DNA from 2 places in the Pantoea sp. SGAir0215 genome. Region 1 is predicted to be linked to the other one. Evidence: riboswitches for the same ligand, from Rfam matches in the RefSeq annotation. Region 1 holds a riboswitch; the other holds the start of a gene.
The links. A riboswitch is a leader RNA that binds a small molecule or an ion and turns the genes downstream of it on or off. The one in region 1 is predicted to bind fluoride.
Positions count from the first base shown of each region.

Region 2: linked by a shared signal. The riboswitch ahead of C1N64_RS20215 (DHHA2 domain-containing protein) and the one ahead of crcB (fluoride efflux transporter CrcB) in region 1 are both predicted to bind fluoride.

Region 1 covers NZ_CP028031.1:407,257-423,908, reverse strand. Annotated here, with positions in the region: gene C1N64_RS02130 (MFS transporter) at 1-1,234, opposite strand, end outside; gene C1N64_RS02125 (GntR family transcriptional regulator) at 1,415-2,317, opposite strand; gene C1N64_RS02120 (zinc-binding alcohol dehydrogenase family protein) at 2,457-3,485, shown strand; gene C1N64_RS02115 (nucleoside hydrolase) at 3,522-4,445, opposite strand; fluoride riboswitch at 4,679-4,755, shown strand; gene crcB (fluoride efflux transporter CrcB) at 4,849-5,226, shown strand; gene C1N64_RS02105 (alpha/beta hydrolase) at 5,250-5,855, opposite strand; gene C1N64_RS02100 (GNAT family N-acetyltransferase) at 6,048-7,172, shown strand; gene C1N64_RS02095 (ABC transporter ATP-binding protein) at 7,169-9,001, opposite strand; gene C1N64_RS02090 (GNAT family N-acetyltransferase) at 9,076-9,576, shown strand; gene C1N64_RS02085 (HD-GYP domain-containing protein) at 9,736-10,902, shown strand; gene kdpF (K(+)-transporting ATPase subunit F) at 11,014-11,103, shown strand; gene kdpA (potassium-transporting ATPase subunit KdpA) at 11,103-12,785, shown strand; gene kdpB (potassium-transporting ATPase subunit KdpB) at 12,788-14,833, shown strand; gene kdpC (potassium-transporting ATPase subunit KdpC) at 14,844-15,413, shown strand; gene kdpD (two-component system sensor histidine kinase KdpD) at 15,427-16,652, shown strand, end outside.
Region 2 covers NZ_CP028031.1:4,319,308-4,334,267, forward strand. Annotated here, with positions in the region: gene C1N64_RS20200 (2,3-bisphosphoglycerate-dependent phosphoglycerate mutase) at 1-638, opposite strand, end outside; gene eno (phosphopyruvate hydratase) at 682-1,971, opposite strand; gene C1N64_RS20210 (universal stress protein) at 1,987-2,412, opposite strand; gene C1N64_RS20215 (DHHA2 domain-containing protein) at 2,409-3,317, opposite strand; fluoride riboswitch at 3,396-3,465, opposite strand; gene C1N64_RS20220 (uracil-DNA glycosylase family protein) at 3,515-4,114, opposite strand; gene C1N64_RS20225 (TDT family transporter) at 4,111-5,271, opposite strand; gene C1N64_RS20230 (YncE family protein) at 5,423-6,421, opposite strand; partial or broken gene umuC (translesion error-prone DNA polymerase V subunit UmuC) at 6,650-7,702, shown strand; gene C1N64_RS20240 (P-loop ATPase, Sll1717 family) at 7,758-9,221, opposite strand; gene C1N64_RS20245 (pPIWI-associating nuclease domain-containing protein) at 10,064-10,918, shown strand; gene C1N64_RS20250 (hypothetical protein) at 11,022-11,570, opposite strand; partial or broken gene C1N64_RS20255 (conjugal transfer protein TraF) at 11,624-12,828, opposite strand; gene C1N64_RS20260 (conjugal transfer protein TraE) at 12,924-13,913, opposite strand; gene C1N64_RS20265 (pili assembly chaperone) at 14,087-14,635, opposite strand; gene C1N64_RS20270 (TraI domain-containing protein) at 14,831-14,960, shown strand, end outside.

The sequences.
Region 1 (16,652 bases):
AGCCGGTAATCACCGGAGCAAAGGACGCGAAGATAAAGCTGGCGAAGTTTTGAATGCTGCCTACGGAGGCCGTCATGCGCGCGGTCACGTTAGCGTGGATCAGGCCCCAGCATGAGGTCCCCGCAAAGTGAATACAAAACAGGGCCATGCCAATCAGGGTGACGGCGCTGGTGGTCTCAGTGGCGCGCGTGACGAAGGCGGTAAAACCCGCAGACAGAACCATGCCGCTGACAATGCACACCTTACGGGTTTTAACCGCATCCCAGCCGCGTTTCACTAACGCATCCACCACATAGCCGTTGAGCAACATGCCGGCTGCGCCAAACAGGAAAGGAATCGCCGCCAGTAAGCCTGTGCTCTTAAGATCAAGGTGATAGGTCGACTGCAGATAACCCGGCAGCCAGGCAATATACAGCCAGGCGGTGTAGTTAATGCCGCTAAAGCCAATCATCATGCCCCACATGGTGCGCTGCTTAAACAGGCCGCGCCATTCACGAAAGCTGATCGGCGCTTTACGCGATGCCACGCTGCCCGCCTGCAGATAATGGATCTCTTCCGCACTTAAGGTGTTGTTATCACGGTCGCGATAAGTCATGTACCAGCCGATCGCGAGGAAAACCCCTAAAATACCGATAGTCACAAACATGCCGCGCCAGCCCAGCAGCAGCATCATGGCCGCCAGGATCGGCGGCGCCACCGATAATCCGATCATCGAGGCGGCGTTAAACATCCCCATCGGCATCCCGCGATCTTTAATATTGAACCAGTCATTGATGACCTTTACGCCGCATGGATTCATGGGCGCTTCACCCATCCCGAGGCCAATGCGCACCAACACGAACTGCGTAAAGTTATGCACCAGTCCGGACGCGGCCTGGAAAAGTGACCATATGAACATGCCCACGCCCAGCATAATACGTGGGCCTTTGCGGTCCAGCAGGGCGCCAGCGGGCAGTTGTGCCAGCCCGTAAGCCAGCGAAAATGCCGAGAGCAGCACGCCAATTTCCGTCGCGCTCAGCCCCATCTCCTCACGAATCGTCATATTGGCCACCGACAGCGAGCTGCGATCAAGGTAGTTAATGATGGCGGCAAGCAGCAGCAACAGCATGGCGGTAATCTGGACTTTACGGATGCGCGGCGAGCGCACGATATCACTGCGCAACGGCACAAACGCCTCATCAGGTGCAGCGGCGGCGGGCGAGGTTGAACGATCAATAACCGATCTGTTTTCCATGGCAATCTCCCTGAGCAGGCGATTTATCATTATTGTGAGCATTAAGGATGCCCGACGGCACAGGGCCGCCGACGCGTTGCGATGAAGAGTAAGGGCGATAAAGCAGAGATGTTGTAAAGTTGTTTCAAAATCGTGCGAGAGCTAATGCTTTGCGGTTTTTAATCGGTTTTTAATCGGTTTTTAATTGTACTGATTAATGCTGCGGATCATGGATCGCTTGGCTGTGGCCAGATGACTGTGCAGGGCGCAAAGCGCATCCACATCCCGGCGACCGATTAACGCAGACAAAATCGCCATATGCTCCTCCAGGGCAACGATGTTGCGCTGCTTCAGATCGCTTTCATCCCACTGATAGTGCGAATGGAAAATAACGGAAATAATCTCCAGCGACTGATTAAAGAACGGGTTATTGGCGGCAGACAGAATCAGCGAGTGCAGTTGCTTATCCAGCGCCGCAAAATGGCGATAGTTGCTGGCAATGGTCTCACGCATCGATCGGTGCCGATCCAGTAGATCGCGCGCCTGAATCCAGCGTTCATCGTCCATGGGCAAGTTTAAAAAACGCGTCAGGGCATGGGTTTCCAGCATTTCACGTAGCTCAAACAGCTTTTCCGCATACGTCTGCGAAAACTTTTTCATCTGCCAGTGGCCGCGTTTGACCGGTTCCAGCAGGTTGTAGCGCATAAAATGCAGTAAGAATTCGCGCACGGCCACCGGGCTGACATTGGCCTGCTTTGCCAGTTGCAGCTCGCTGAAGGTATCGCCGGGCTGCAACTGTCGCTGATTGATCAGATCGAAAAAACGCTTTTCAACCAGACTGGCCTGTTGATCAATCGGCGGCATCACCGCGTTCAGGCTGTCCTGCGCCTCCGGCGCGCGCACAATAACCCAGCTGTCTTTGACTTTTTCCAGCACGCCCCGCTCATGCAGATAACTCAGCACATGACGCACGGTCGTGCGGCTGACTGTGAACATTTCGGCCAGGGCGGCCTGCGGTGGCAGCGGCGACTGAACGTGGCCCTGGGCGATGCTTTCCAGCATATGGTTGATGACGTTATGGCGTAAATTTTGGCTGCGGCTCATGCGGGGGCTCCGGTTTTTTATGCATTAAAAACCATTGAAGGCCCAAAAAAGCCGTTCTGGTTCACAAAGTGAGAAGAGGGGAATACGGTGCCGCAGCCAGATTCGCCATAACTGCGCTTTTGATAACCGGAGAGTAGCCATGACCACTATGAAAGCCTTAGTCATCGCAGAACCGCGTTCGCTGGTCTGGGCTACACGCGCTCAACCCCGGCCTGCCGCGACTGAAGCGCTGCTTAAAATCGTCAGCGCAGGCATTTGCGGCACCGACATTCACGCCTGGGCAGGAAACCAACCCTTTTTTAGCTATCCGCGTGTCCTCGGCCATGAACTCTGTGCGGAGGTGGTGGAGACAGGCGCTGCCGTTCACGATTTAGCCGCAGGACAGCGGGTGGCACTGATTCCCTATCTCTCCTGTTTTGAATGCGATGCCTGCCGCAGCGGTAAAACCAACTGCTGCGAAAACATTTCGGTGATGGGTGTCCATCAGGATGGCGGCTTTAGCGACTATCTTTGCGTACCGGCAGCTAACCTGCTGGTGGTGGACGATCTTGCGCCAGAAGCCGCAGCGCTCATTGAGCCTTTTGCCATCAGCGCCCACGCGGTGCGGCGAGCGGCGGTGGCGCAGGGCGAGCAGGTGCTGGTCGTGGGGGCGGGGCCGATCGGCCTGGGGGCTGCCGCCATTGCCGCTGCTAACGGCGCGCAGGTGGTGGTCGCGGATACCAGTGATTACCGCCGTCAGCACGTCAGTCAGCAGTTGGGCCTCTGTGCACTCAATCCGGCTGATGCGGCGTTTATAACCTCACTGCGAAACGAATTTGATGGCAGGCTGCCGTTGAAGGTGCTTGATGCCACAGGCAATCCTGCGGCGATGAACGCGGCCGTAAGCCTGATTCGCCATGGCGGAACAGTCGTGTATGTCGGTCTGCATAAAGGGGATTTGGTGATTCCTGACAGTGAGTTTCACAAGAAGGAGAGCACGATCATGGGTAGCCGTAACGCCACCCGTGAGGATTTTGATCGGGTGCGTGAACTCATGGCGGCCGGGACGTTACGTGCCGATATGATGCTCAACCGGCGTTTCGCGTTTTCGACGCTGGCAGAACACTTTGAGGCGCAGGTCATCAACAATCGAGCGTTAATTAAGGGCGTTATCGATTTTGATCGCTGAAGCCGGAGACAACGGTGTGCGCTGTCTCCGCACGCGCTACGCCGTTCCGGAGAGCGACTGGAAAAAGTGGCGACGCACGGCGTCGGCATCCACGCCCAATGCGATGCGTTGTCGGGGCAAATCGCGAAAAGGGTTGTGACGGGAAGCCAGCGTGCTGATCTGGCGCACCGTCTGACCACAGGCGATGCCTTCGGTAATCACTCGCAGTGGGCTTTCCACCAGCGTAAATGCCTCGGGCAAACACAGCCAGGATATCGTCAGCGTGTCATGCAACGCCATTCCCGCAAATCCTTCCTTCTCAAGACTGTACGCCAGATAAGGGCGGCAGATCGCCCGCAGGATCGGCTGTTGTAGTTGATCCACCTCATCGCTATTGATCAACACTTTATGGGTAACATCCAGCGGGATCAGAATAACCGGCAAGGCCGAGGACAGGACCTGATCCGCAGCATGAGGATCCTTCCAGATATTAAATTCACTGAACGGTGTCACATTCCCGCTGTGGCCATCGGTACCAAAGGCGCCGCCCATGATGACCAGTTCTTTGACCAGCGGGATAATATCCGGTGCCTGGTTGATGGCGCTGGCGATATTGGTAAGGGGGCCGATTGCCACCAGCGTAATGACGCCGGGATTAGCACGAACGCTGTCGATAATAAACTGCACGGCACCGGGCGCGTCGTCGCTAAACGGATTATCAAACGCATCCCCTAAACCGTCTTCACCATGCAGCCTGGCAGGTGCGCTCGGTTCCCGTGCCAGCGGACGGGCGCAGCCGCGGTACACCGGCACGTCAATCGCCATTTTCTGGCAAAAGAGCCGCGCATTTTTCACCGCCTGGCCCACGGCAACGTTGCCGAATACCGTGGTAATGCCCAGCAGATGTTGCGTCCGCGCGGCATAGGCCAGCGCAAAGGCATCATCCACGCCGATATCAGTATCAAAAATGACAGTGCGCACAGGATTCTCCAGAAAGCGTGAGCGCCTCACCCGGGGCGACAATCGTTGTGTGGGCGCGGCAAGCGTAAAAGCCGTCATTTATTTAAGCGGAAAACGGAAAAAGGGGAAACCTGAATTCTCCCCCCTTTTAAGGCTACCCGCGTCGGGTTTTTAACACTGCATGTCAGCCGCACATCACGGGCGCGCGTTCACATGGTCTGAGTTGCCAGTCAGAAAAAGGCATCGTATGATTGCCTGCGCAAGGTGATGGCGTTCCACCTTCCCCAACCGCCAGCAGGTTTCCCCTGCGGCTGATGACGCCTGACACTATCCTTTATCCTTTCGTGGGAGCGGGAGCGTCAGGTGCCGGTATTTGCTGACCCTCCACCGTCTTCTGCACAATGCCTGTTAACGGGAGTATAAGATGTTAAAACCGCTATTCGCTGTGATCGTGGGCGGCAGCGTAGGTTGTGTACTGCGTTGGTGGTTCGGTATGCGTTTCAATGCGTTTTTCCCCAATCTTCCACCGGGTACGTTGCTGGTGAATCTGATTGGCGGCTTTGTGATCGGGGGGGCCATGGCCTGGTTTATTAAAAATCCCCAGCTCGATCCCGCCTGGCGGTTACTGATCATTACAGGCTTATGTGGCGGTCTCACCACGTTTTCCACGTTTACCGCAGAATTAATGACCCTGTTGCAGTCCGGAAAATATCTCTGGGCCATGAGCAGCGCGCTGGTGCATGTCATTGGCTCGTTGCTGATGAGTTTTGCCGGTTTTGCGCTGATTAACCTGTTGGGTTAACGCCGCCGCGAAACCGGATGCCATTAGTCCTGCAGACACTGAGCGATGAAGCTGGCGGCGTGCAGGGCGCCCTCGGCTGAAATCGTGTGGCCAGTCTGTGGCTCAATCAATGCCTCGACCGGAACCGCCGCGGCTTTCAGGCGGGCCGCGGCTGACTCACTTTCGCTGACGGGGATCACCGCATCAGCCCGGCCATGGATCAGCAGGGCTGGCGTATGCGCGAGTGGTGTCAGTGGGCCGTCAAAGGCCAGTCGGCCGGAAAATGCCACCACGCCCGCCAGGGGATAACGGCCAGAGGCCAGTAGATCTAGCGCCATGATCGAGCCCTGAGAAAAGCCCACCAGGATGACCTTCTCCCAGCATTCTGCCATATCATGCTGCGCCATCAGGTCACGCAGAACGCGGTCAAACGCCTCACGAGCTTCGCGAACCCGCCCTGGACGGTTTTCCGACGTAATGCCCGCCAGACTGAACCACTGATAGCCCATGCCCTGTTCAAAAGCATAAGGCGCATCCGGTGAGGCAAAGACCACATCGGGTAACAAGGTTGCCCAATAATCGCCGACAGGTGCCAGATCGTCGCCGTTACTGCCTACGCCGTGCAGAAAAATCACCAGTGCTTTTGCCATGCCGGTTCCTGTAAAAGTTGTGTTGTCTGACAGGTATTTGAACAGTTACACCGGTTAACGTCAAAATCAAACTGACCGCCGGGAAGGCCGCCTGTCGTACGGGGGAGGGCAAACATTACGTGCCGTCTCCCTTTCCCTGTAACGTAAAACCTGCTTGACTGAAACGTCACCGCTTGCCGTCTGGAGTTATGCATGTCGTTGTTTACCCTGAGCACGTTATCCGACATTCCCGCCGCTGAATGGGATGCGCTGCTGCCTGATGATCAGCCTTTTTTACGCCATGCCTTTTTGCTGAGCCTTGAAGACAGCGGCAGCGTCAGGCCGGAAAGGGGCTGGCAGCCAGCCCATCTGGTCTGGCGTGAGCAGGGTGAACTCTGCGCCGCGCTACCCGGCTACCAAAAAAGCCATTCACAGGGTGAATACGTGTTCGATCACGCCTGGGCCGATGCCTGTCAGCGAGCCGGTATCGCTTACTATCCGAAATGGCTCGGTGCCATTCCCTTCAGCCCGGTAACGGGCGCGCGCGTGCTGGGCAAATCCGATGCCGCTATCCGACTGCTGTCGAGGCTGCCAGACTGGCTGGAGCGCCAGGCGTTGAGTGGCGCGCATATCAATTTCACCGACTCTCACGCTAACGCGCTGCTGGCGGAACAACCCGACTGGCTGGCGCGGCTGGGCTGCCAGTATCACTGGCACAATCGCGGCTATCGCGACTTCCAGGACTTTCTGGATACGTTGATGTCACGCAAGCGCAAACAGCTGCGCAAGGAACGGGAGCAGGTCGCCCTGAACGGCTTTGAATTTGACTGGTATCGCGGCGATCAACTGCGTGAAGATCAATGGGATTTTGTGTACACCTGCTATGCCAACACGTACGCGGTGCGTGGTCAGCGTCCTTATCTGACGCGTGCCTTTTTTAGCTTACTGGCCGCGCGTCTGCCGGAAAACATTCGCGTCGTCATTGCCCGTTTGCAGCAGCAGCCCGCAGCGATGGCTTTTTACCTTAAAGACGGGGAAAGCCTGTATGGCCGCTACTGGGGCTGCCTGGCGGAATTTAACCAGCTTCACTTCGAAACCTGTTTTTATCAGGGGATGGATTTCGCCATCGCCGAAGGCCTGCAACGCTTCGATGCGGGCGCGCAGGGCGAACACAAGCTGGTGCGTGGTTTTGAACCGCAGATTACCCACTCCTGGCACTACCTGTGTCATCCCGGCCTGCGCGCCGCCGTTGACGATTTTTTGCAGCAGGAGCGGCAGGGCGTTCACCTGTGGGCCGAAGAAGCCAGGGACGCCTTGCCCTACCGACGCGGCGACTAGTCCGCCCCGACAAACCCGCCGGTCTGGTGTTGCCAGAGCCGGGCATACAGGCCATTTTGTGCCAGCAGTTCCTGGTGGCTACCGATTTCGACAATCTGGCCGTGTTCCAGCACCACCAGCCGGTCCATTTTTGCAATGGTGGACAGACGGTGAGCGATGGCAATCACCGTTTTACCCTGCATCAACGACTCCAGGCTTTCCTGAATCGCCGCTTCCACCTCTGAATCAAGGGCGGAAGTGGCTTCATCCATGATCAGAACCGGCGCGTCTTTCAGCAACACGCGCGCAATGGCTATACGCTGACGCTGCCCGCCAGACAGTTTTACGCCGCGCTCACCGACATGCGCATCCAGCCCTGTCCGGCCCTGGGAATCCGACAGCAGCGGGATAAATTCGTCGGCGCGGGCGCGACGGATAGCCAGTTGCAGTTCTTCCTCGCTGGCATGGGGCCGGCCATAGAGCAGATTTTCGCGGATAGAGCGGTGCAGCAGCGAGGTATCCTGGGTGATCATGCCAATCTGGCTGCGCAGGCTTTCCTGCGTCACGTCGGCAATACACTGACCGTCAATCAGGATGCGCCCGCCGTTCAGGTCGTAAAGACGCAACAGCAGATTGACCAGCGTTGATTTTCCGGCACCGGAAGGTCCAATCAGGCCAATCTTTTCCCCCGGTTTAATGGTCAGGTTCAGGCCATTAATCACCTGCCGCTCGCCACCATAGTTAAAACGGATGTTGTCGAAGCGAATCTCCCCCTGCGTCACTCTGAGCTGTTTCGCCTGGGGCGCATCCTGCACGCTAAGCGGTTGGGAAATGGTGTTCAGTCCGTCCTGCACCATGCCGATATTTTCAAAAATGCCGTTCACCACCCACATCACCCAACCGGACATATTAACCAGACGGATAACCAGGCCGGTCGCCAGGGCAATGGCACCGACGCTAATCAGCGATGCGCTCCACAGCCACAGCGCCAGGCCGGACGTGGCGACAATCAGAACGCCGTTGAGCGTCGACAGCGTCAAATCCATGCTGGTTACCATGCGGTTAGCCTGCTGCGTTTTGTCTGTCTGCTCCTGAATCGCCTCACGTGCGTACTGCCGCTCCAGGTCGCTATGGGCGAACAGCTTGATGGTAGCGATATTGGTGTAACCATCCACAATCGTGCCCATGAGTTTCGAGCGCGCTTCTGAGGACACCACGGAACGGGCCTTTACGCGCGGCACAAAATAGCGCAGCGCCGCGCTGTAAAGCACAATCCAGATAATGAGCGGAATCATCAAACGCCAGTCCGCTTCGGCGAACAGCACCAGCGCCGTCGCGGCGTAGATCAGCACATGCCAGATGGCATCGACCAACTGCACCGCAGAATCGCGGAGCGAGTTGCCGGTTTGCAAAATGCGCTGCGCAATCCGGCCCGCAAAATCGTTCTGGAAAAAATTCATGCTCTGACGCAGAACGTAGTTGTGGTGCTGCCAGCGAATCATGCTGGTCATGCCGGGATTAATGCTCTGGTGAACCAGCATATCGTGCAGCGCAATAAACACCGGCCGCAGTATCAGGGCGACGCAGCCCATCCAGAGTAAGGTTGGCCAGTTATCGTGAAACAGCGTAGCCGGGGTGGAATGGTTAACCAGATCAATGATGCGGCTCAGATAACTGAACAGCGCCACCTCAATGAGCGCGCCCACCAGCCCCACCACCAGCAGTGCGGCGAAGCTTGGCCACACCTGGCGCAGGTAGTAAAAATAAAAAGGCCAGACCCGTGAGGGCGGCATATCGGTGGGGGCATCCTGAAAAATATTGATAAAACGTTCGAAACGACGATACAACATACAGTTACTCTTTCCGTTCGATAAGAATTACAGCTTAGTGCATGTGTACGCCCGATTAAAAAAAAGGATTCTCTATGGATATCACTCTGCGCGGCCGTGAACCACATGATGCAGCGGCTTACCAACGTCTTTACGGCCATCCGGCGGTTTTCCCCTGGACGCTGCAATTGCCGTTTCCCAGCGTCGCCACCTGGGAAAAGAAATTCGCAAAAATGGATGCCGAGGGCTTCATCAATTTTGTTGCCGAAGTAGACGGCGAAATGGTTGGTGAGCTGACCTTGTTTACAAATCATAATCCGCGTACGCGTCACTGCATCAGCTTCGGCATCGGTGTCAATCCGGCGTTCTCAGGGCGCGGCATTGGCGAGCTGTTGATCCGCACGGCAATGGATTATGCACGTAACTGGCTGGGCATCACCCGCATGGAGCTTGAGGTGTTTCATGACAATCATCGGGCGCTGGCGCTGTATGAAAGGCTGGGTTTTGAGCGCGAAGGGGTGCGTCGTCAGGCATCCTTACGTGAAGGTAAACTTCATGATGTGGTGATGATGGCCAAACTGCTCAACGTGGCGTAACGACCGCGCATTGCCCGTTTTTGCGCGCGGCGTTAAGGTCAAAAGTCGCGCAACATGTTTAAACGTTGTTCTGTGCCACAGTTCGCACAAAATGCCCTGCATAAAACCCATCGCCTGCCGATATGACGGTATCACCCACTGATGCTCTGGAGGGCGATTGTGATAAAACTAATAACGATCGACGAACTGAAAACGGGCATGTTCGTCCACAAACTTGAGGTCTGGTGGTTTAAAGACAAACGTATTCGTAATCAGATGCTGATCACCGATCCGCAGCAGGTTGCGATGTTCCGTCGTGAAGGTATTCAGCGGTTATGGATTGATGAAGAGAAATCGATTTCATCACCACCTCCTGAGCCAGTCCATACCGCACCCTGCCAGCAGGCTCCCTTTACGCAGGAACGTGAACAGGCACAGCAGCTGTTTGAACAAGGCAAAATCAAGGTCCTGGCGCTGTTTAACGAAGCGCGAATGGGTTGCGGCCTCGATCTGAGCAGTATGATTGATATTGTGGATAAAATAGCCGGTTCGATTGAGCGCGAGCCCAGCGCACTTCTGCGCGTGGCACAACTGAAAGATCACGATAATTACACCTACCTGCACTCCATGGCGGTCTGTGGCTTGATGATCGCTCTGGGTAAAAAGCTCGGCCTGGATGCGCATCAACTTCAGCGCGTTGGCATGGGAGGGTTGTTACATGACATTGGCAAAGCGGCCGTACCGCTCAGTATCCTGAATAAACCGGATAAGCTGAGCGACGACGAGTTTGCCATCATGTGCGAGCATCCGATAGCGGGTGCACAAATGCTGATGGAAGCGAACGCAGGGGATGACCTGGTCGATATTGCCCTGCATCATCATGAAAAATATGACGGCAGCGGTTATCCCTACCGCCATAAAGGCCATGAGATTAGCGTCTATTCCCGTATGGCCACCATTTGTGATGTGTACGATGCCCTGACCTCAACGCGTCCTTACCGCGAGGGCTGGACACCCGCACAAGCTTTACAGTCGATGCTGGCCTGGCGCGGGCATTTTGACACAACGCTGCTGCATGCGTTCGTTACGACAATCGGTCTGTATCCGGTGGGGTCGCTGGTGCGGCTGGCATCGGGACGTATTGCACTGGTGGTCAAGGCGGGCGAACAATCGCTTCAGAAGCCGCGCGTACATGTTTTCTGGTCGTTGCACGCTAAGCGCCCCGTCAGACCAGAAGTGGTCGATCTGGGGGACAGTTTTTGCACGGACAGCATTGTCTGCTCGGAGAGTCTCGCGGCCTGGCCAACGATCGACCTCAACCGGGTCTGGTTGCTGGACGTTGCCTGAGCCAACGTCGCCATTTTTATACCTTTTTTACAGCGTGCCAGTGCTTTTTAACCCTTTCTTTATGTGACTCAGCGCAAGCTATTCAGCAAATCCAAACCTCTGGAGGTTGCTGTGAGTGCAGGCGTGATAACCGGCATTGTGCTGGTCGTGTTGTTGCTGGGCTATTTAGTGTATGCCCTGTTGAATGCGGAGGCCTTCTGATGGCGGCCAATGCATTTTTACTGATCGCGGTGTATCTGCTGGTGCTGATGGTGTTGGCACAGCCGCTGGGACGTGGTCTGGCAGCGCTGGTGGCGGACAAACCCCTTTTTACCCGTGCCGAAGCGCTGTTTTGGCGCGTCGCCGGGGTACAGCAAGGCGATATGCGCTGGCCGCAATACCTGCTGGCCATTGTGCTGTTCAACCTGTTCGGCCTGATCCTCCTGATGGCTATACTGCTGCTTCAGGACAAGCTCCCGCTCAATCCACAACACTTTCCGGCCTTGAGCTGGGATCTGGCGCTTAACACCGCGATTAGCTTCGTCACTAACACCAACTGGCAAGCTTATTCAGGCGAAAGCACCCTGAGCTATTTCAGCCAGATGGTGGGCCTGACCGTGCAGAACTTTTTCTCTGCCGCGACCGGTATCGCTGTCGCCTTTGCCCTGATTCGGGGCTTTGCGAATCGCTCGATTGCAACCCTGGGTAACGCCTGGCGCGATCTGACGCGCGTGACGCTTTACGTGTTATTGCCCGTCAGTCTGCTGATGGCGCTGTTTTTTGTCAGCCAGGGCAGCATTCAGAACGTCCTGCCTTATCAGACGATTACCGGCCTGGATGGGGCGCAGCAAACGCTGGCAATGGGCCCGGTGGCCTCGCAGGAAGCCATCAAAATGCTGGGCACCAACGGCGGCGGCTTTTTTAACGCGAACTCTGCTCACCCGTTTGAAAACCCCACCGCGCTGACCAACTTCGTGCAGATGCTCAGTATCTTCCTGATACCGGCCGCGCTGTGCTTTGCCTTTGGCGAATGTGTGAAAGACCGTCGTCAGGGCAACATGCTGCTGTGGTCAATGACGCTGATGTTTGTCGTGGCGGCGGCCTTCGTGATGTGGGCGGAAGTGAACGGGAATCCGCACTTCCTGACGCTGGGCGCGGACAGCGCCATCAATATGGAAGGAAAAGAAACGCGCTTTGGCATTCTCAATTCCAGCCTGTTTGCGGTTATCACGACCGCCGCGTCCTGTGGTGCGGTGAATGCGATGCATGACTCGTTCACGGCCCTGGGCGGCATGGTACCTATGTTGCTGATGCAACTGGGCGAAGTGATCTTCGGCGGTGTCGGTGCGGGCTTGTATGGGATGTTGCTGTTCGTGTTGCTGGCGGTGTTTATCGCCGGACTGATGATTGGCCGTACTCCCGAGTTTCTCGGCAAAAAAATCGAAGTCTGGGAAATGAAAATGACCGCACTTGCCATTCTGGTGACGCCCGCGCTGGTGCTGATCGGTACAGCCATCGCCATGATGACCGACGCTGGCCGGGCCGGTATGGCTAACCCAGGCACCCACGGCTTCAGTGAAGTGTTATACGCCGTATCGTCGGCCGCTAACAACAACGGCAGTGCCTTTGCCGGTCTGAGCGCGAACACGCCGTTCTGGAACGTTTTGCTGGCCATCTGCATGTTCCTGGGGCGCTTTGGCATCATCCTGCCGGTAATGGCGATTGCCGGTTCTATGGCCGGTAAAAAAATTCAGCCGGTCGGTAACGGGACGCTGCCAACGCATGGTCCGCTGTTTATCGCGTTGTTGGTGGGCACCGTCCTGCTGGTGGGCGCACTGACCTTTATCCCCGCTCTGGCTCTGGGTCCGGTAGCCGAGCATCTGCAACTTATTCAGGGACATTAATCATGAGTCGTCAACAACAGGTGTTTGACGCAGCGCTCTTGCGCACTTCAGCAATCGATGCCGTGAAAAAACTCGACCCACGCGTTCAGTTTCGTAATCCGGTGATGTTTGTCGTCTACCTGGGCAGTCTCCTGACCACGGTACTGGCGGTGCTGATGTCTACTGGCTATCAGAGCGGCAGCGCCAGTTTTACCGGCGCGGTGTCTGTCTGGCTGTGGTTTACCGTGCTGTTTGCGAACATGGCAGAAGCGCTGGCCGAAGGGCGCAGTAAAGCCCAGGCGAACAGCCTGAAAGGCGTCAAAAAAACCAGCTTTGCGAAAAAACTGTCGGCTGCGCATTACGGAGCAAAATGGCAGCAGATTGCGGCCGATGAGCTGCGCAAAGGGGATGCGGTATTAGTGGAAGCGGGTGACGTTATCCCGTGCGATGGTGAGGTGGTCGAAGGGGGCGCATCGGTTGATGAAAGTGCCATCACCGGGGAATCCGCACCGGTGATTCGTGAATCGGGCGGTGACTTTGCCTCGGTAACCGGCGGGACGCGTATTCTGTCCGACTGGCTGGTCATCACCTGTAGTGCTAACCCCGGCGAAACCTTCCTGGATCGCATGATCGCGATGGTGGAAGGCGCACAGCGCCGTAAAACGCCCAATGAAATCGCCCTGACGATTCTGCTGGTGTCCCTGACAATTGTGTTTCTGTTAGCTACCGTCACGCTGTGGCCGTTCTCCGCCTGGGGCGGTACGCCGGTGACCATCACCGTGCTGGTTGCGTTACTGGTGTGCCTGATCCCTACCACGATTGGTGGTTTACTCTCCGCCATCGGCGTCGCGGGGATGAGCCGAATGCTGGGGGCAAACGTGATTGCCACCAGCGGTCGTGCTGTCGAAGCGGCCGGGGATGTGGACGTGCTGATGCTGGACAAAACCGGCACCATCACACTGGGTAACCGCCAGGCGACCCAGTTTTTACCGGCCCCCGGCGTCACAGAAGAACAGCTTGCCGATGCCGCCCAGTTGGCCTCGCTGGCGGATGAAACGCCGGAAGGTCGCAGTATCGTGGTCCTGGCGAAGCAAAAATTTAATCTGCGTGAGCGGGACCTGAGCAGCATGGGAGCCAGTTTTATTCCCTTCTCAGCCCAGACGCGCATGAGCGGTGTGAACGTGCAGAACCGCCTGATTCGTAAAGGGGCGGTCGATGCGGTGCGCCGTCATATTGAAGCCAGTCACGGTGCGTTCCCGGCAGAAGTAAACGCCCGGGTGGAAGAGGTTGCCCGTGCGGGCGGCACCCCGCTGGTGGTCGCTGAAGGCCCGAAAGTGCTGGGCGTGGTCGCGCTGAAAGATATCGTCAAGGGCGGGATCAAAGAGCGCTTTGCCGAACTGCGCAAAATGGGCATTAAAACCGTGATGATTACCGGTGATAACCCGCTGACCGCCGCCGCGATTGCAGCCGAAGCGGGCGTGGATGACTTTTTGTCGGAAGCGACACCCGAAGCCAAACTGGCGCTGATCCGTCAGTATCAGGCCGAAGGCCGCCTGGTGGCGATGACCGGTGACGGCACCAACGATGCGCCTGCGCTGGCGCAGGCCGATGTAGCGGTCGCGATGAACTCGGGGACGCAGGCCGCAAAAGAGGCAGGCAACATGGTCGATCTGGATTCCAACCCGACCAAGCTGCTGGAAGTGGTCCATATCGGTAAACAGATGTTGATGACGCGCGGATCGTTAACCACGTTCAGTATCGCCAACGACGTAGCCAAATACTTCGCCATTATTCCGGCGGCGTTTGCGGCTACGTATCCTCAGCTCAATATGCTCAACGTGATGGAGCTGCACTCACCGTCCTCCGCGATTCTGTCGGCAGTGATTTTTAATGCCCTGGTAATCGTCTTCCTGATTCCGCTGGCCTTAAAAGGCGTGAGCTACCGGCCATTAAGCGCCGCATCACTGCTGCGCCGTAATTTGCTGATTTATGGATTAGGTGGACTGCTGGTGCCGTTTATCGGTATCAAAGCGATCGATATGTTGCTTGTGCTGTTTGGTATGGCCTGAGGAGAATAAAATGAGTCAGTTACGTCCGGCAATTTTTCTGCTGCTGCTGCTAACGGTTGTATGTGGCGTAGTTTATCCTTTGCTCACGACCGGGTTGGCGCAGTGGCTGTTTCCCTGGCAGGCTAACGGATCGCTGTTAAAGGTAGAAGGTGAAGAACGGGGCTCTGCACTGATTGGGCAGGCTTTTAGCCAGCCTGGCGAGTTTTGGGGCCGTCCTTCTGCCACCGGCGACAAACCGTATAATCCCCTGGCATCCAGTGGCAGTAACCTGGCCGCGAGTAATCCGGCACTCGACAAAGCGGTGGCTGAACGCGTTGCCGCGTTACGTGCAGCCAATCCGCAGGCCAATGGGCCGGTGCCGGTGGATCTGGTGACCAGTTCAGCCAGTGGGCTTGATCCAGAGATTTCGCCACAGGCAGCGCTGTGGCAGGCACCGCGCGTGGCGGCGGCCCGTCAGTTGCCGCTGGCGAAAGTGGATGCGCTGGTGGACAGCCTGACCCAACGTCCGCTGCTCCCATTTATCGGCGAACCCACGGTGAATGTGCTGCAACTCAATCTGGCGCTGAACGATCTTAAATAAGTAAAAGGACGCTATGAATCACGAACCGCTGCGCCCCGATCCGGATGCGCTGTTACAGGCCAACAGTGACAGCCATCGCGGTAAGCTCAAGATCTATTTTGGTGCCTGTGCGGGGGTAGGGAAAACCTACGCCATGCTGCAGGAGGCGCAGCGGCTCCGTGCCCAGGGACTCGACGTGCTGGTCGGCGTGGTGGAAACCCACGAGCGGCCGGAAACGGCCCAGCTTCTTAACGGACTGGTGGTGCTGCCGCGTCGCGCTACCGGCCGATCCCGCCATGCTGAATTCGATCTGGATGCCGCGCTGGCACGTCATCCGGCGGTCATCCTGATGGATGAACTGGCTCATACCAACGTGAAAGGCTCGCGACATCCCAAACGCTGGCAGGATATTGAAGAACTGCTGGATGCGGGCATCGATGTGCTGACCACAGTGAACGTTCAGCACCTGGAAAGCCTGAATGATGTGGTCGGCGGCGTTACCGGCATTCAGGTGCGTGAAACCTTACCAGACCCGTTTTTTGACAGCGCCGATGAAGTGGTGCTGGTGGATCTGCCGCCTGACGATCTCCGGCAACGTCTGAAAGAGGGCAAGGTCTACATTGGCGATCGCGCCGAGCGGGCCATCGAAAATTTCTTCCGCAAAGGCAACCTGTTTGCGCTTCGTGAGCTGGCACTGCGCCGCACGGCCGATCGGGTAGACGACCAGATGCGCGCCTGGCGCGACAGCCAGGGACGGGACAAGGTCTGGCACACGCGCGACGCGATTTTGCTCTGTATCGGAGACGATACGGGCAGCGAGAAACTGGTTCGTACGGCGGCACGGCTGGCCGCCCGGCTCGGCAGCGAATGGCATGCTGTCTATGTTGAAACGCCGCGCCTCAACCGCTTACCGGAGGCCCGTCGCCGCGCCATTTTGCGGACGCTCAAACTGGCGCAGGAGATGGGCGCGGAAACGGCAACGCTCTCCGATCCCGACGACGCTCAGGCGGTGCTACGCTACGCGCGGGAACACGATCTGGGCAAGATTGTGACCGGACGGCGTCCCGTGCGACGCTGGCGACGCGACAGTTTTGCTGAGCGGCTGGGGCAACTGGGCCCGGATCTGGATTTGCTGGTAGTGGCACTCAATGAGCCCATGCAGGATGCGCCGCATCCCTTAGCCAGCGAACGGGTTAACAGCGACAAATGGCGCATGCAGTTGCGCGGCGTCATGATGGCGCTGGTGCTGTGTATTCTGGT
Region 2 (14,960 bases), 570 kb from region 1:
ACCGGCACGCCGGTCGGGATGTGCAGCTGTGCCACGCTGTCGTGGGGCATGCCGTTCAGAAAGGCGGTCAGGGCGCGCAGCGTGTTGCCGTGCGCCACAATCAGAACGGTACTTCCGCAGCGCAGCTGTGGCACCACAACGTGGTGCCAGTATGGCATGACGCGACGCAGCGTCATTTCCAGGCTTTCCGTTGCAGGCAGGTCGGCCAGCGCAACGCGGCGGTAGCGCAGATCCCGACGCAGCTGCGCCGGAGCCTCCGCGTCTGCGGGCGGAATGCCGCTGAAGCTTTTGCGCCATAGCCGGACGGTCTCTTCCCCCATCATCCGGGCAGCGTCGTCCTTGTTCAGCCCCTGCAGCGCACCGTAGTGGCGCTCGTTCAGTCGCCAGCTCTTTTCCACGGGCGTCCAGCTTCGGTCAAGACGGTCCAGCACCCGCCAGACCGTGTGAACGCAGCGTGTCATCACCGAGGTGAAGACACGGTCGGGCATAAGGCCCGCTGCCCGCAGCGCGTCACCGGCCCGGTCGGCCTCCTGCCGCCCCCTGACCGTCAGCGGCACGTCCGTCCAGCCGGTAAAACGGTTTTCCCGGTTCCACTGGCTTTCGCCGTGCCGCAGGAGGATCAGCGTTGCAGGGGCCACAGGCATTCCTTCTTTGCCGGACGGGGACCGTCCGGCGGATGTGTTACGTGCGGCGCACAAACGCATGAAGCCCCGCGTAGTGCGCGTCCTCACCCAGCGCCTGCTCAATGCGCATCAGCTGGTTGTACTTTTCCACGCGTTCGCCGCGGCACGGCGCGCCGGTTTTCAGGTGTCCCGCGCGCAGGGCCACCGTCAGATCGGCAAGGAACGTGTCCGTGGTTTCCCCGCTGCGGTGAGACATGAACGCACCCCAGCCGTGCCGCTGGCAGAGAGCCACGGCGTCCAGCGTTTCGCTGAGCGAGCCTATCTGATTGAGCTTGATCAGCGCGGCGCTGGCGAGGTTTTCGTCAATGCCGCGCTGGATGTACTTCACGTTGGTTACAAACAGGTCGTCACCAACCAGCTCGGCCCTGCCCGCAAGCTGCTGGTGCAGATGCTTCCAGCCCGCCCAGTCGTCCTCGGCCAGGCCGTCTTCCAGCAGGATGACCGGAAACTGGTCCATCAGCTCGCCGTAGTATGCCGTCATTTCCGCCGCGCTCAGCGCGCTGCCCTCGGTGCGCAGATGATACTGACCGTCAGCGAAAAACTCACTTGAGGCAGGGTCCATGCAGATGCTGATGTCCTCTCCGGGCCTGTATCCCGCCTTCTCAATCGCCTGTACGATAAACGCCAGCGGGTCACGGTTCGACGACACGGCGGGCGCAAAACCGCCTTCGTCGCCCACTGCCGCTGAGAGTTTTTTGTCCAGCAGGATCTGGCGCAGCGCCTGGTAGACCTCGCTGCCCTGACGCACGGCCTCGCGCAGCGTGGGTGCCCCGTGTGGCGCTATCATGAACTCCTGGAAGTCCGCGCCCTGACCGCGGGCGTGCACGCCGCCGTTGATGATGTTCATGCACGGCACGGGCAGCAGATTCGCCTGCAGGCCCCCCAGGTAGCGCCACAGCGGCTCGTGCGAGGCCTGTGCCGCCAGCCGGGCCACCGCCAGCGATACGCCCAGAATGGCATTGGCACCCAGGCGACTCTTGTTCTCCGTGCCGTCCAGCATCAGCATGATGTTGTCCAGCTGCCGCTGCTCGCGCACGTCCAGGCCGCGCACGGCTTCGCAGATTTCCGTATTAACCGCCCTGACGGCATCCAGCACGCCTTTGCCGCCAAAACGTTGTGCGTCACCGTCGCGGCGCTCTGCGGCCTCGCGCGACCCGGTGCTGGCCCCGGAAGGCACCGAGGCGCGTGCCATCATCCCGTCCGGGGTCCGGGCCTCAACTTCAACGGTGGGGTTGCCGCGAGAGTCAAGAATTTCCCGGGCGGTCACGTTATCCAGTGTAAAGTGCATAGCGTTTCTCCCGGTTTAGTCATTCAGGTGAGTAATAAGCACATCCACCGTGAGGTGGTTGATGTATTCCGCCGAGCGGGACGTCAGCATTCCCATAAAGCGGTTGCGGTGCCCGGCAAGCACGAGGTCCACGCCCAGCTCATTGATGCACTTCTCCACGTCCTCAAAGCGGCGCATGGTCACCAGCTCCCGCGTGTCTACCGCCTCAGGCACGGAGGCCGCCAGCTCGCTCATAAACGCTTTGGCTTTCAGCACCTCTTCCGACACGACGTCGTCCATCAGGCTGTCGGACACGTAGTTCATTTCCCGGTAGTCGTCGCTGATGTGGGCCAGGGTGATTTTCATGCCGAGCGGCTGCGCCAGCGCGACCGCCCGTTTCAGCAGGAGGGTGCCGTCGTCTTTGTCGTTCACAAGTATCAGTGCGTGGGTGTAGCAGGTCATAATGAACTCCCGTTCTGGTTAAGGCGGGACTCAAGCCACGGCAGAAGCTGTTTTTTGCGGCTGAGCATGCCCGGTACGGAGCAGGAGGCCGCGTTAACGCTCTCCCGCCCGGCGAAGTAAAGCGTTGAAAACCCGGCGCGAATGTCGGTCAACATCAGCACCGTCAGCCCGGCACCCGACTGGTCCGCCAGATACGCCAGGGCAGCGAGCAGGTCGTCCATCACGGGGGCAACCTGTGTCGGTGAGCTGACCTCAATCTGGGCAATGCGCACGTCGGTGCCGGCAATGACGAAGGCCTTGAGGTCCCTGCCCAGCAGCTGCTGGGCGCTGAGGCCGCTGACGTCCGTTTTGGCGGTGAGGAGGTCACGGGCGAAGGCTCTGCGGTTTACGCCGGACAGCACGCCCAGTTCGGTCGCCGAACGGATATCGTCTTCGGTGGTGGTCGGCGAGCGAAGATTCACGGTGTCACTCAGGAGTGCGCCCAGCAGAAGCACGGCGAGCGTCGGGGGCAGCGTGCGGCGCGCTTCAGCGTCCATCAGCAGCCAGAGCAGCGTGGCGCTGCTGCCAACCGGGCGGATATGCACCTCCGGCGGCAGTTGCGTTATCAGCCCGCCCAGCCGGTGGTGGTCAGTGATGCCCACGACGTTGCTCCGGAGCAGGTCGTCAGGCCCCTGCGCCGGCTCGGTGAAATCGACCAGCCACACCCGTTCATCCTGCAGCGGAATAGCGAGCAGCGGCGGCAGCGTAAGACCGGCGGTGTCAAAGATAAAGCGGGTTTCCCGGTTAGCCTCGCCGAGACGCCATGCGCGGGCGTCCATGCCGCGCCCGGTCAGCCAGTGAGCGGTGACGACCGCCGTGCAGATGGCGTCGCTGTCAGGATTGATGTGGCCAAAAACGTGTATCAAGGGTCTCTCCCCGTAAAGGGAAGTACGCAGGCCGGGAGGAAAGTAAGGACGGCCTGACGCACCTCCTGAAAATCAAGAGTCACATCAGGCGTCATCAGCTCCGGAACGGAGCGGTTGGGAAAGGTGGAACGCCATCACCCTGTACTCTGAGTATAGAGCCAGACGGAAAGCCTGTCAGTATTATTCTGCTGGCACCCTCAGCCCGCCAGCGCAGCGCGTGCTTCGCGGAGCACCCGGCGGATGTTTTCCGGCACCGCCGGGCTTGTGCAAAGTGAAAGCGGACTGGGGTGAGGCATCTTCAGCACCGTGACGCCGGGGCACTGATGACTGACCGTCCCGCGGGCCTGAGCCGCTACGGCACCGGCCAGCACCACCACGCGCAGCGCGGGCAGATACGCCAGCACGTCCTCAAGCCAGGCGCAGCCGCTGCGGATGTCCGCCGCTGAGGGCCGTTTCTGCGGCCCGTCGCTGACCCAGGGCACCGTATTCCACAGCACGCTGTCCCGGCGCGCAATACCGGCTTCCGCCAGAAACCGCCCCAGGTTCTGCTGGGCCGGCCCCGGGTTATCCCGCGACACAAACCGGGGTGACGGGCTGCTGCGCGCCGGCGACTGCAGCAGGACGAGCAGTCCGGCCCCGGTCCCGCCGTCGGCCGGATCAAACCACGGCAGCTCCACGCCGTGCTGACGCAGCCCGCTGACCCAGCGATTCAGCGCAGCCACGTGCGGCGCGGTGACTGCCGCGAGGCGTTCCTCGCGTAAAAACGGGTCCAGCAGCGACGTGCAGGTTTCACTCACGGCTTCCGGTCCAGGCCTGCCAGACAGGGGGAAACAAACAGTTTCCCGCTCCATGCCCCGCGCACCGTCTTCACCGCGACCAGCAGCCACATGGCGGCCAGCATGACGACAAGAAGCGCACCGAAGCCTTTAAAGAACGCCAGGTCAACGAGGGTGGACAGCTTCAGCGTGGCGACCGTGTACACGCCCAGCGGGAAGGTAAAGCCCCACCATCCCAGATTGAACGGAATGCCTTCACGGAAGTATCGCACGGTTATCAGCGTGGCCAGCAGCATCCACCACAGGCCGCAGCCCCAGAAGAGAATGCCGGCAACGAACCCCACGCCCTGCGCGATATGACCGATTTCCGGCATGCCCGCCGCGGCAAACACCCCGGGCGCATCTCCGCCGATGACCAGCATCCCCAGCGAGCCGGTACCAATCGGCCCCAGTGCCAGCCAGCTTGAGGCCGCCATGCTTTCGTGTGGTAGCTTGTGCAGCGCCATACGCAGCAGCAGGATGGCGAGGATGCTCAGCGCCACCGGCACCGAGTACGCCCACAGCACGTAGCTGGTAATAATGATGCCGAGCTGCGCGTGGGGGTCGGCAATGTGCGGTGCCAGCAGGCCGCCACTGACTGCCGCAACCTCGGCGGCCACGACCGGCAGTAACCAGACGGCGGTCATCTGGTCAATGCTGTGCTGCTGCCGGGTAAACATCATGTAGGGAATACACACGCCACACAGCAGCGACATCGCCACGTCCAGCCACCACAGGGCGTGCGCTACGGGAATGACGTCAGCCCCCCACCGGGGGAGGCCAAACGCCAGCAGCCCGTTGATGATGGTGGCCATGCCCATCGGGATGGTGCCGAAGAACATGGACACCGTTGAATGGCCAAAGATGCGCTTTGCCTCACCGAAGTACATCACCCAGCGGGCCAGATACATCACGGCAAAGACGCTGAACAGGAAGATGTTAAACATCCAGAGTCCCTCGGCGACGAGGCGTAATCCCGGAACCGGCCAGGGGAACTGCGCCAGAGACAGAGACAGGATACCGGTCCCCATGGTCGCGGCGAACCAGTTAGGCGTGAACTGACGTATGGCCTCTTTCGGGCTGCTCAGCGCGCTCAGCGGGCGCGCTCCGTTATGCAGGGTAAATATTTTATCGTTCATGCCGTAATCTCCTGAGTAGACAGAAAGAGTATAGGCACGTCGGGTTAAATCTTTAAAACAGGTTATTCAGTTAAAATAAACCAGTAAAAGTGGTTAGACTCTCCCACTCCGGGAAGGACCGTCACACCGCCGGAGTGAGGGAAGGACTGAATCAGGCCTGCGGCGGGCTTTTAATCGTGGCCGTGACGCGGTTCTGTTTCAGGTCAACGACCGCAATGCTGAGGTCTTTATTCAGCACCCACGCGCGGGCACCGTCTTTGCTGAAAACGATGGCCTGACGGGGCGCATCCAGTCCGGTAACGGTGGAGACCACCTTACCGGCGGCGGTATCAATAACGGAGAGGCTGTTGTCGCCCAGGTTGCCGCTGTAAACATAGCGGTTATCCGGCGTCAGGGCGGCACCGTAAGGATCCTGCCCCACGGGAATGGTTGCCGTAATGGCGAGCTTCTGCGTGTCAACCACGGCGATGGTGTTGCTGCCGCTGTTAGCCGCGTACAGTGTGCGGCCGTCGGCGCTGACTGAAATGGCGCGCAGCTTGCTGAAGCCTGTTATCTCGCCGCGAATCTCGCCCGTTACGGCGTCAACCAGGGTAATTTTATCGCCCTTAAAGTTAGTGACGTAGACGGTTTTGCCGTCCGGGCTGATTTTTATGCCCTGACGGGGCTGGGCAAAACCCGTCACGACCGCAACGGGCCGGTTGTGCGTCAGGTCATACACCGAGAGCGTGCTGGCGGCCTCGTTATTCACATACAGGCGCTGACCGTCACGGCTGATAGCTGTGCCGAATGCCCCGGGCCCCAGCGGCAGCGAGGTCTCCACATCAAGCGTCCCGGTGCTGATTTTTCTGACCACGCCGAGGCTGCTGTCTGAAAGATATACGGCCTTCCCGTCGGGGGAGAAAAGCGCATTGCGGGGCGTGACGTATCCCTTCAGCACCTTTCTGACTTTCCCGGCAGCCAGGTCGTAGACCACCACCTCAGAGCGCTCACTGTAGGACGCCACCGCCGTTTTCTCATCGGGACTGACAGCAAGGGAATTGTTGTGGATATCGCCGTCAAACGTCCAGCGTTCCTCTGCGGCACCGGCGAGGGTGCTGATAAGAAGAAACGCCACCGCGGTCAGTCCCGGGATCCTGTATTTTTTTATCATCATTTTTCCTGCATTGGGGTGGGTAAGGGATAAGACTCATTGCCCGATTGAGGGCTTCAGAGTAAGCGTGGCAGATTAAATCCTGGCGGGCAAATCGATTTTCCGACTATGTCTTACCACCCTCAACCTTCCCCCCTGTCAGTAAGCATACTGAGGTAGTTCAAGGCTGAATAATTCCTGTTCAGAAAATAAACTTCAGAGGAATGGTAACTGATTTTTTTTGTTTAAATTGCATTCCACATAAACGCCTCGATGTCGAACAGGGTAATGAGCGTTTTAGAGGCTCTGTCACCTCGCGTGGAACAGTATTCGATTGATGAGATGTTTCTGGACGTACGCGGAATCGATTTTTGCACGGACTTCGAGACGTTTGGCCGCGAAGTCCGGCGCAGTGTGCGTGAATATACCGGCCTTACGGTCGGGGTCGGCATAGGTAAAACCAAAACGCTCGCAAAATCAGCCCAGTGGAGCAGCAAGGAGTGGCCCCAGTTTGGTGGTGTGCTGGCCATCACGTCGCACGTCCGGGCTGAGAAGATGCTGGCCCGCCAGCCCGTTGAGGAGGTCTGGGGAGTCGGCAGACGCATTGCCAAGAAACTGAATACTATGGGAATTACAACCGCACTGGAGCTCTCCCGCGCCAATCCTGCAATGATCCGTAAACACTTCAGCGTGGTACTGGAGCGAACGGTGCGCGAGCTGAACGGCGAGAGCTGTATCAGTCTGGAAGAGGCACCGCCGGCGAAGCAGCAGATCGTGTGCTCCCGTTCGTTTGGCGAAAGGGTCACCGAGTATGAACACATGAGGCAGGCAATCTGTCAGCATGCCGAACGGGCGGCCGTTAAATTGAGAGGGGAAAAGCAATACTGCAGACAGGTTTGTGCATTCATAAAAACCTCTCCTTTTTCGCCCGGGGAGACTTACTACGGTAACGTGGCTTCAGAGACGCTGATGTCGCCCAGTCAGGATTCCAGAGACATTATTGAAGCTGCGATGAGAGCACTTGATCGGGTGTGGATGAGTGGCCATCGCTATGCGAAAGCAGGCGTTATGCTGAACGATTTCACTCCTTCAGGTGTTGCGCAGCTCAATCTCTTTGACGAAGTTCAACCCAGAGCGAATAGTAAGTCTCTGATGCAGGTGATTGACCATATTAATCAGACTGGCCTAGGGAATATCTGGTTTGCCGGCCGAGGGATAGCACCAGCCTGGCAAATGAAGCGCGAGATGCTTTCACCAGCCTATACCACTCGTTGGAGTGATATACCTTTAGCTAGAATCTAATAGCTAGATAAAGTATACAATAAGTGATGCAGATAAAACTGCATCACTTGGGAACTTAAAAAGCTTTTCCTTGAATAATATTTAAATGTGGCCGATACAGGAAAGGGACCTTCAACTGTAAATCATTTTTAAATATTTTTTGATCTATAAAGCCAATTTCGGAGAGCTGAATTGCAATTTTTTTGGCTTCATCAACGTCTACTTTCCATACTTCAGCAGCTGTTTCTAAAGAATGTTCAGCTTTTTGGTTTTCAAAAGCCATAATGTGCTCCCTCAAATATGGATACTCGGCAAATATAGTTTGCTCTAATTTTACTTTAGATATTTCCAGTGTAGATTTTTTGATGGATTGTCGACTGACAATGTTTGGCGGCTCAGCCTTATCGCTGCTGATATCTTGTTCTCTCCGCTCTTCCAATACCGTTTGATTATAGAAATGGATTAATTCACGGGGCGCGACATAACCCAATCCATCCCTAACCCGACTTATAATCCAGTCAAAGGTATCTGATTGCTTCTCACCAACATCAACCTGAGTTGGAAATAATGTATAATAATAGTCTTTTTGCTTATCAAAATCAGATTTTATTTCATCTGGCACGATAGATAAAGAATCTATTATTTCCTGATTCTCCAGAGATCTTACGACGATAAGATTTAATAGGTTGTTAGTTGACCATTCAATAAGTGTCGTTCTTGTTATGTGGCTGGCTTCTCTAAAGCCTTCTTTTGTAATTCGATTCCAAATATCATTTCTCAGGAATATTTTTAGGTAAATATTCTCAAATTCTTCTAAGTCCAAATAAACCTTGAATAAAGCACGTAACGCATTTTTCTCTAAATCTAAACTTTGCTCAAATGCTACATCAAGACGATCGCATAATATCCAAAAAATTATATTATTTTCACCAAGGTAGGTGTCTAATATCTCAATTAATTCGTCTACAGATTTATAACCCTCCTTCCTCTGTAATTCAGTGGGAGTTTTAAATGTAATTTTTCCTGTAAGGCCGCCCTCTGCGGTTGCGCCGGCTTCGATGGATTCCACATTGACTAACCTTTTTGCGAATCTCATAGCGCTATTTACGAAGTTTTTTAATGAATTTTTTTGTTCAATTAAACCTGAAGTTATTAGCTTATCTATAACTAATTTCGCGCCATCTTTATTATGGCCGTTATTCAAAAGCCAGTCGCACGTTACCTGTAAAAAATATACTTTCCATAAGGTAATAAACTCTCTTTCTGCTGTAGGGGGTTCATCACTCACATCTGAGAAAACAGTTTGACCTGTGGGCTTCTCAGCAGACAAAAGAATCGTATTGCGTCTCTTAAAATCATCGGTGCGCTTAAGTAATAATGTATATAATGCACTTTTTCCTGAACCTTTTGCACCGAAAATGATATCTATATCTCCGTTATAAAGAGATTCCCACTGCTGAGTTTTTATAAAGTAATTAGATAACTTATCAGATTCTTGCTCGGCAACTCTTTCACCGAATGAGATTTTGTCAAGTTTCATTATGGCTCCATATCCAGATAGGTAGAAATAAAAACCGGTAGACCAAGGACCTTTATTCATTTAAAAAAGAGCTTTTTAATCAAAGCATGCTATAAATAAATGCATTACAATGTCAACTGTTTTAAATGATGATAATGATTCATATCATGATTCCAAAAAAAACATTTTATCTTTGATTCCAGAAAAGCTAATTTTTTGATATGGACACTAAATCATTGATATCTATGATTTAGTCCGCTAGAAAAAAGTAACAGCGATGGGTAAGTCATTTAGATTTAGTTCTAATTAGAGTGCTTCAATAAACTAAAGCATGCAATTTTATTCAATTAAAACAGCCTGTTAGGCGGTGTTGATGTAATCCACCCCGACTCAAAATCAATTCTATCTACGTACATGACAGGGCATTTGGCTTCAGCAGGTAAATAATAAACCAAGCTAAGGAAATGTTCACTTGTCCTAGGCGTAAGTCATTCGAGTCCGAACCTGTCGCAGGACCGTTTAACTCAGAATAAATTATGAGGAGATTGTAATAGAAAAAAGGCTTTACTGATTGTTATTTAGTTTGCCCCTAGTTTTGATATAAAAGAACAGTATCTCGCTAAAACATCAAGGCTACGTTTCTGTAGTGCTGAAATTTTTGTGTGAAGAATTCTTGGAAATGTGCGGTCCAGATCCACTTTAAACTTATCAAGCTGTCCTATTATTTTGCTGCTATCTTATGTGACATTTTTAGTAACTTGAGAGAAAATATGCCTCTGAAATTATAAATAGGTTACTAATTCATTGAAAAACTGCATAATGCTTTAAGTAGGTTTTTAGGTCGGAATGAGGAGTCAAGCCGAATGAGGTCAAGTGAAAATCTTTTTATAATTAAAAAACATCTCAAAGGTGAATTTGAGAATCAATTACTTAACGCTGCCTTGTACAACCTTTCAGATGAGAACAATCAGCTGAGGTTCAGTAACTATGCATATGCGCTAAGAGAGCTTTTCTCACTAATCATAAAACGAATGGCTCCGGAGGAAAATGTTATGAGTTGCGAGTGGTTCTCAGGATTGAATGAAAAAAAACAGATTAAAAGAACAGATTCCTATAAATATATTATTCAAGGCGGCTTAAGCGATGAATACGTTTTAGAAGAATTAAAAGTTGATGTCTCAGGGATATTCCCGAGATTACGTGATGCATTCAATGCGCTAAATAAACTCACCCACATAAGTGAGAAAGTATTCCCTATACATGCTGATAAAGGTATCGATATAGTGAATGATGTAGAAGAACATATTAGCACTTTATTCAACAAGCTGGATGAGTGTCATAAGGAGGTGCTTACCAAGCTTGAAGAGGCAGTGGGTGATGCTGCAATTTACAGTTCAGTTACAGACAGTATGTCTTCAATCGATGAATTATCGACTCATAGCTCCATTGATGAAGTATATATAGATGATATTAAAATAATTGAAATAAATGATATTGAAATAGTTTTTTTAGCTACAGGCACTGTGTACGTTGGACTACAGTGGGGTTCTAATTCGGATGTCCGTAATGATATAGGTGCGGTTGGCAATAAAACCTTCCCTTTTTCATGTGAAGTTAGAAGCACCGTATACGAACCTGATAACTTAGGATGTGAAGAAGGCGCATTCAATATAGATACATCTAGTTGGTGGGAAGGCTACTACGATTTAGAAGATTAAAAATATCAATAAAAATTTCGTATCAATTAGCCCGGTTAGACGGGCTTTGTTATGCCTGCCAATTAGTCATGTAAACTGATATAGCGGTTTTTGAGCGCTTTTATTATTCACCGCGTGCTGCTACGTGAATCTGACTGAAGAGACGTTTCACCCAGGCGTCAGTAACGTGCTTCGGATCGGATGAGATATACGTTGATACAACAAAGCTCCCCGCTTTGTTGCCGGTGGCCCCCGTGCCTTTGAACGTCCGGCTAACTTCAATCGTCAGCCTGTCATTTCCGGCCCAGTTCCTGGACATGCGGTAATAACTGCCGGGCTCTGCCGACCAGCTGGTGCCCTCTGAAATGGATGAGGCTGACCAGCCTGAATTCCCCTGGCCGCTGTTGCGTGCGGCAGCCACATCCCCGTCGGATACGAAGCCAAACTTTTCTTTCAGACGCATCGCCACGGTATCGGCCGGTATGGCAATGGGGCCGTAGGCATCACTGACTTGATTGCGTTTTTGCGGGGTGGTCTGGTCTTTAACATCTGAAGACATTTGATTGCCGTCATTTAGCCAGCCAGACTGGCCGATACCGCTCATGAAGCTGCTGCAACCTGTCAGCGTGGTCGCCAGCACAATGGAAGAGAGAGTTAGTGCTTTTTTTAGCATGGGATTCTCCGGTTTACAGGCGGGCTGCACCCGGCAGCCCGCGTTATTCATAATCAGAAAGTGAAAGAAAGCTGCGCTGCAGCGCCATAGCTGCGGTCTGTGCCGGCCATGCCGGTCAGGTCGAGATGTACAACGTTGAAGGGTGAAATCCCCACACCGGCGGTAAACATGCTGCGAGCGCTGTTGCGCATGTCTGCGCGGTAACCGGCACGCAGTTGCGCCCAGTTCCAGGCATTCAGCTCGGCACCCACGCCGGCATACTGCGCTTTTTCATCCGAGGCAAAACCGCTGGCCGGTGTCAGGTCAACGTCTGTGGCCAGCGTGACAAAACCGTTACTCCACGCCGTGCCGGCAGTCGCCTGCGGGCGGATCTGGAACGTGTCCGTGATGCCGTTGATTTCACGCGTACTGATGTTACGCGACACAAGGTTCTGTCCTGTCATTCCGACGGTCCACTCGGGCGTCAACTGAGCCGCAAAGCCGACGTCGACGTTTGCGCCGCTTTCGGAACGCTTCCAGTCACCGCTGCGAAAATCTGACGCGCTGTAATTACCGACGGAAACGTTGTAGTTCCAGGTATCCACGCGCTGAACCTTTGGCGTGATGCCGACAGAAACCGGCGTGTCGCCCGGGTAAACTGATGCGCAGCGGCGATACCGTATTCCGTGACCAGCGCGGCGACGCCCTGCGCCCGTGAGGTCATCTGGTCAATGTCCGTCTGGGTCGGAGAGAAAATGCCGCTCTGTGCCGCATCGAGATACGCCAGGTCACGCTGTGTGATATCGGTGCGGACCTTCGCCTGTCCCCAGCCTTTGGCCACAAAGGCGAAAGGGAGGGTGTCATTGGGAATGGCAATCACCGCAGAAAGACCTGCGCTGGCATGCCCGCTGTCGCCGTCAACGTCCTGCAAGGCCTGTTTCAGCGCTGCCGCCTGTCGTGAACTGTTGCCGGTGCCCGCTGAATCGCGGAAGTCGTCAAAGGTGCTTTTTACCCGGTCCAGCCCTTCACGCAGGTTATCCGGATCGCTGATTTGTGCCCCCACGCCCGGCAGGATGAGCCCGACGTCATCACCTGCATCGTGGCGGGTCATCAGCGCGGGGTTGGCCAGCGCAGCGGCCAGATAACCGGAAGAGGCCACGCCGGTTCCGCCCATGGCATCGTTACGCGCTTCGGTCCAGGTGGTTGCAGCATTCACTGACGGCACGGTTGAAGCCAGTAATGCCAGAATGATGCTGCGGGTTAACAGTTTTGCTTTCATCATTTATTTCCTTTTCTTGTTTTTGACAAAGGGGTTTCCCTGGTGCTGACGCACCAATAAAATAAACAGCCCGGTTTTTTGTTATTTAAATACGGTTAACCGAAACTCATGACTTCTTTCAGATAGTCTTCCCATTCAGGCGTTATATGAAACGCCGGGTTTAGGAAAGGTATCCGTTCCTCCTCATTCCACATGAAATTATGTCCAGGTCTGAACTTACTAATAATTATTTCATCAGCGACGGATGAGACCGAAAACGGCAACTCAGATCCCTCTCTCAGACTGTCAAATAACCTGCCCGGTAATTTTCGAAAAGAAATTTGAGCAACCCTTCCTTTTAACCGCAGTAATTCACAGAAAGAGAGAAAAGCATTTGTTTCTGATTCATTGCTGACCGTAAGAGGGACCACGCCGGTTAAATAATTACTTTCAAAGGACACGCCATTTATATATTTATCCCGGGTCGCTGTGATTACCATCTCGTGGCTGATATTTAGCGCTGGCTCACCTTCATTATGCTGACGTCTGTAAAAACGTAAGGACTTAATCACTGTATCTTTATACGGCAGAAGGCATTCAGCTGCCTGCCAGAAGTCACGCATTAACACGGACTTAACCGGAAGGATGTCTTCTCCGGCGAGCCAGCCGGACTGGACACCGAACCATGACGCAAGCTGTTCAAGCACAGGCAGGGTAATGTGATCAAGCGTGCGCTCCCGGTTCTCAAGCACACTCATGCCGATGTTCAGCTCAGAGAGCAACGTGGCCACCTGCGCCACATCAAGGCTGTGACGGTCCATCAGGTGCCAGAAGCGCTCATAAACGCGGTTTACAGAGGCTTTGCGGGGCGCCGTGGTTTCTGTCATGACGCCTTCGACAATCACATTGACCAGCTCTGAAACGGAGATGCCGAGCTTGTGTGATACCTGATTCAAAAATTCCCGTGATGCCGGCCGGAAACGAATGGTTACTGGCGGACTTACTGTTTTCTTCCCTTCCGCAAACTGCTCAAGCAGTTGCCTCTGCTCATCGGTCTGCTCTAAGGCGACGCGGGACAGAATTTCTGTCAGGTTCATGCGTTTCATAAAGGCCCTGGTGTTGGCTGAATGAGAAAATATTTTGTTAATCTTTTCTGTATTCGTTGTGAATACAGTACCTGGCAAAACCGTGCCTTGTATAACGCGATATTTCGATCGTTCAGATCGAATACATGTGTGTAATCAGTGTGAACATTGCCTTTATGACTTAACACCCGAAATTATTTTTCCGGTTCAGAAGTTTTTTTCAGCAGCATCACCGGCCACCGGGTCCTGGACGGACAGCGCCAGTGCCACTGCCGAAAGAGGATTTCCAGCTGCATCAGCGCGCGGGCTGAATCCCGGAAAGGGACGCTGGTGAGCCTGCTGCGGTAAGACCAGCCCCGCACCTTCAGGTATGTCCTGAGTCTGGCCGCACGGGCAGGCGTCAGAAGGTGGGAAGCTACCACAACGGTTTTTCCCCCGGCTAACGCGGCTTCAGTTGACTCAAACACCCCCGACCAGAACCAGCTCACGCGCTCAGGCGTGAGCCCCACAGTGGGCTGACAGGCTGACAGATGAACGGTGATACGTTTTCTGTGGCTCAGTATGCAGGGCTTTCTGAGCAGCTGACGGGTCAGCCAGTCGAGCGGTCTGAGCAGAAACGGAGAGAGTGCCGTAAGCAGCCACATAAAACAGAATGTGTCACAGCCGGGTGAAATAAAAAGGCTGATGCTGCCGGACAGAGTCAGCCACAGAAGAAGGTACAGCGCTACCAGACGTTGCTGCATGAGTGTGTTCAGTTTAATTAAAGGAAGGTTGTGCAAGAAAAGCACGGGACGTTAAAAGCGTCCGCCGTTAATCCTGAATCCGTTCCTGAAAATTAACGCAAGCTGAATATCTCTCTGCGCTGAATCCAGGTTTAACGTTGCAAATGTCGCCCCGTCTCTTAGCGTTACGTCATTTCAGATAAAGAGCGGGTGTCGATGGAACGGGTGATGAAGTGGCTGACGGGGCGCGGAAACAACAGGCCTGCCGGGCTGCCGGTGGGTACGGTCGTCAGGGAGGTGGCGTTTCGCCCGGTTCTGGAGGGCAGCACGCTCATGCAGACAGAGG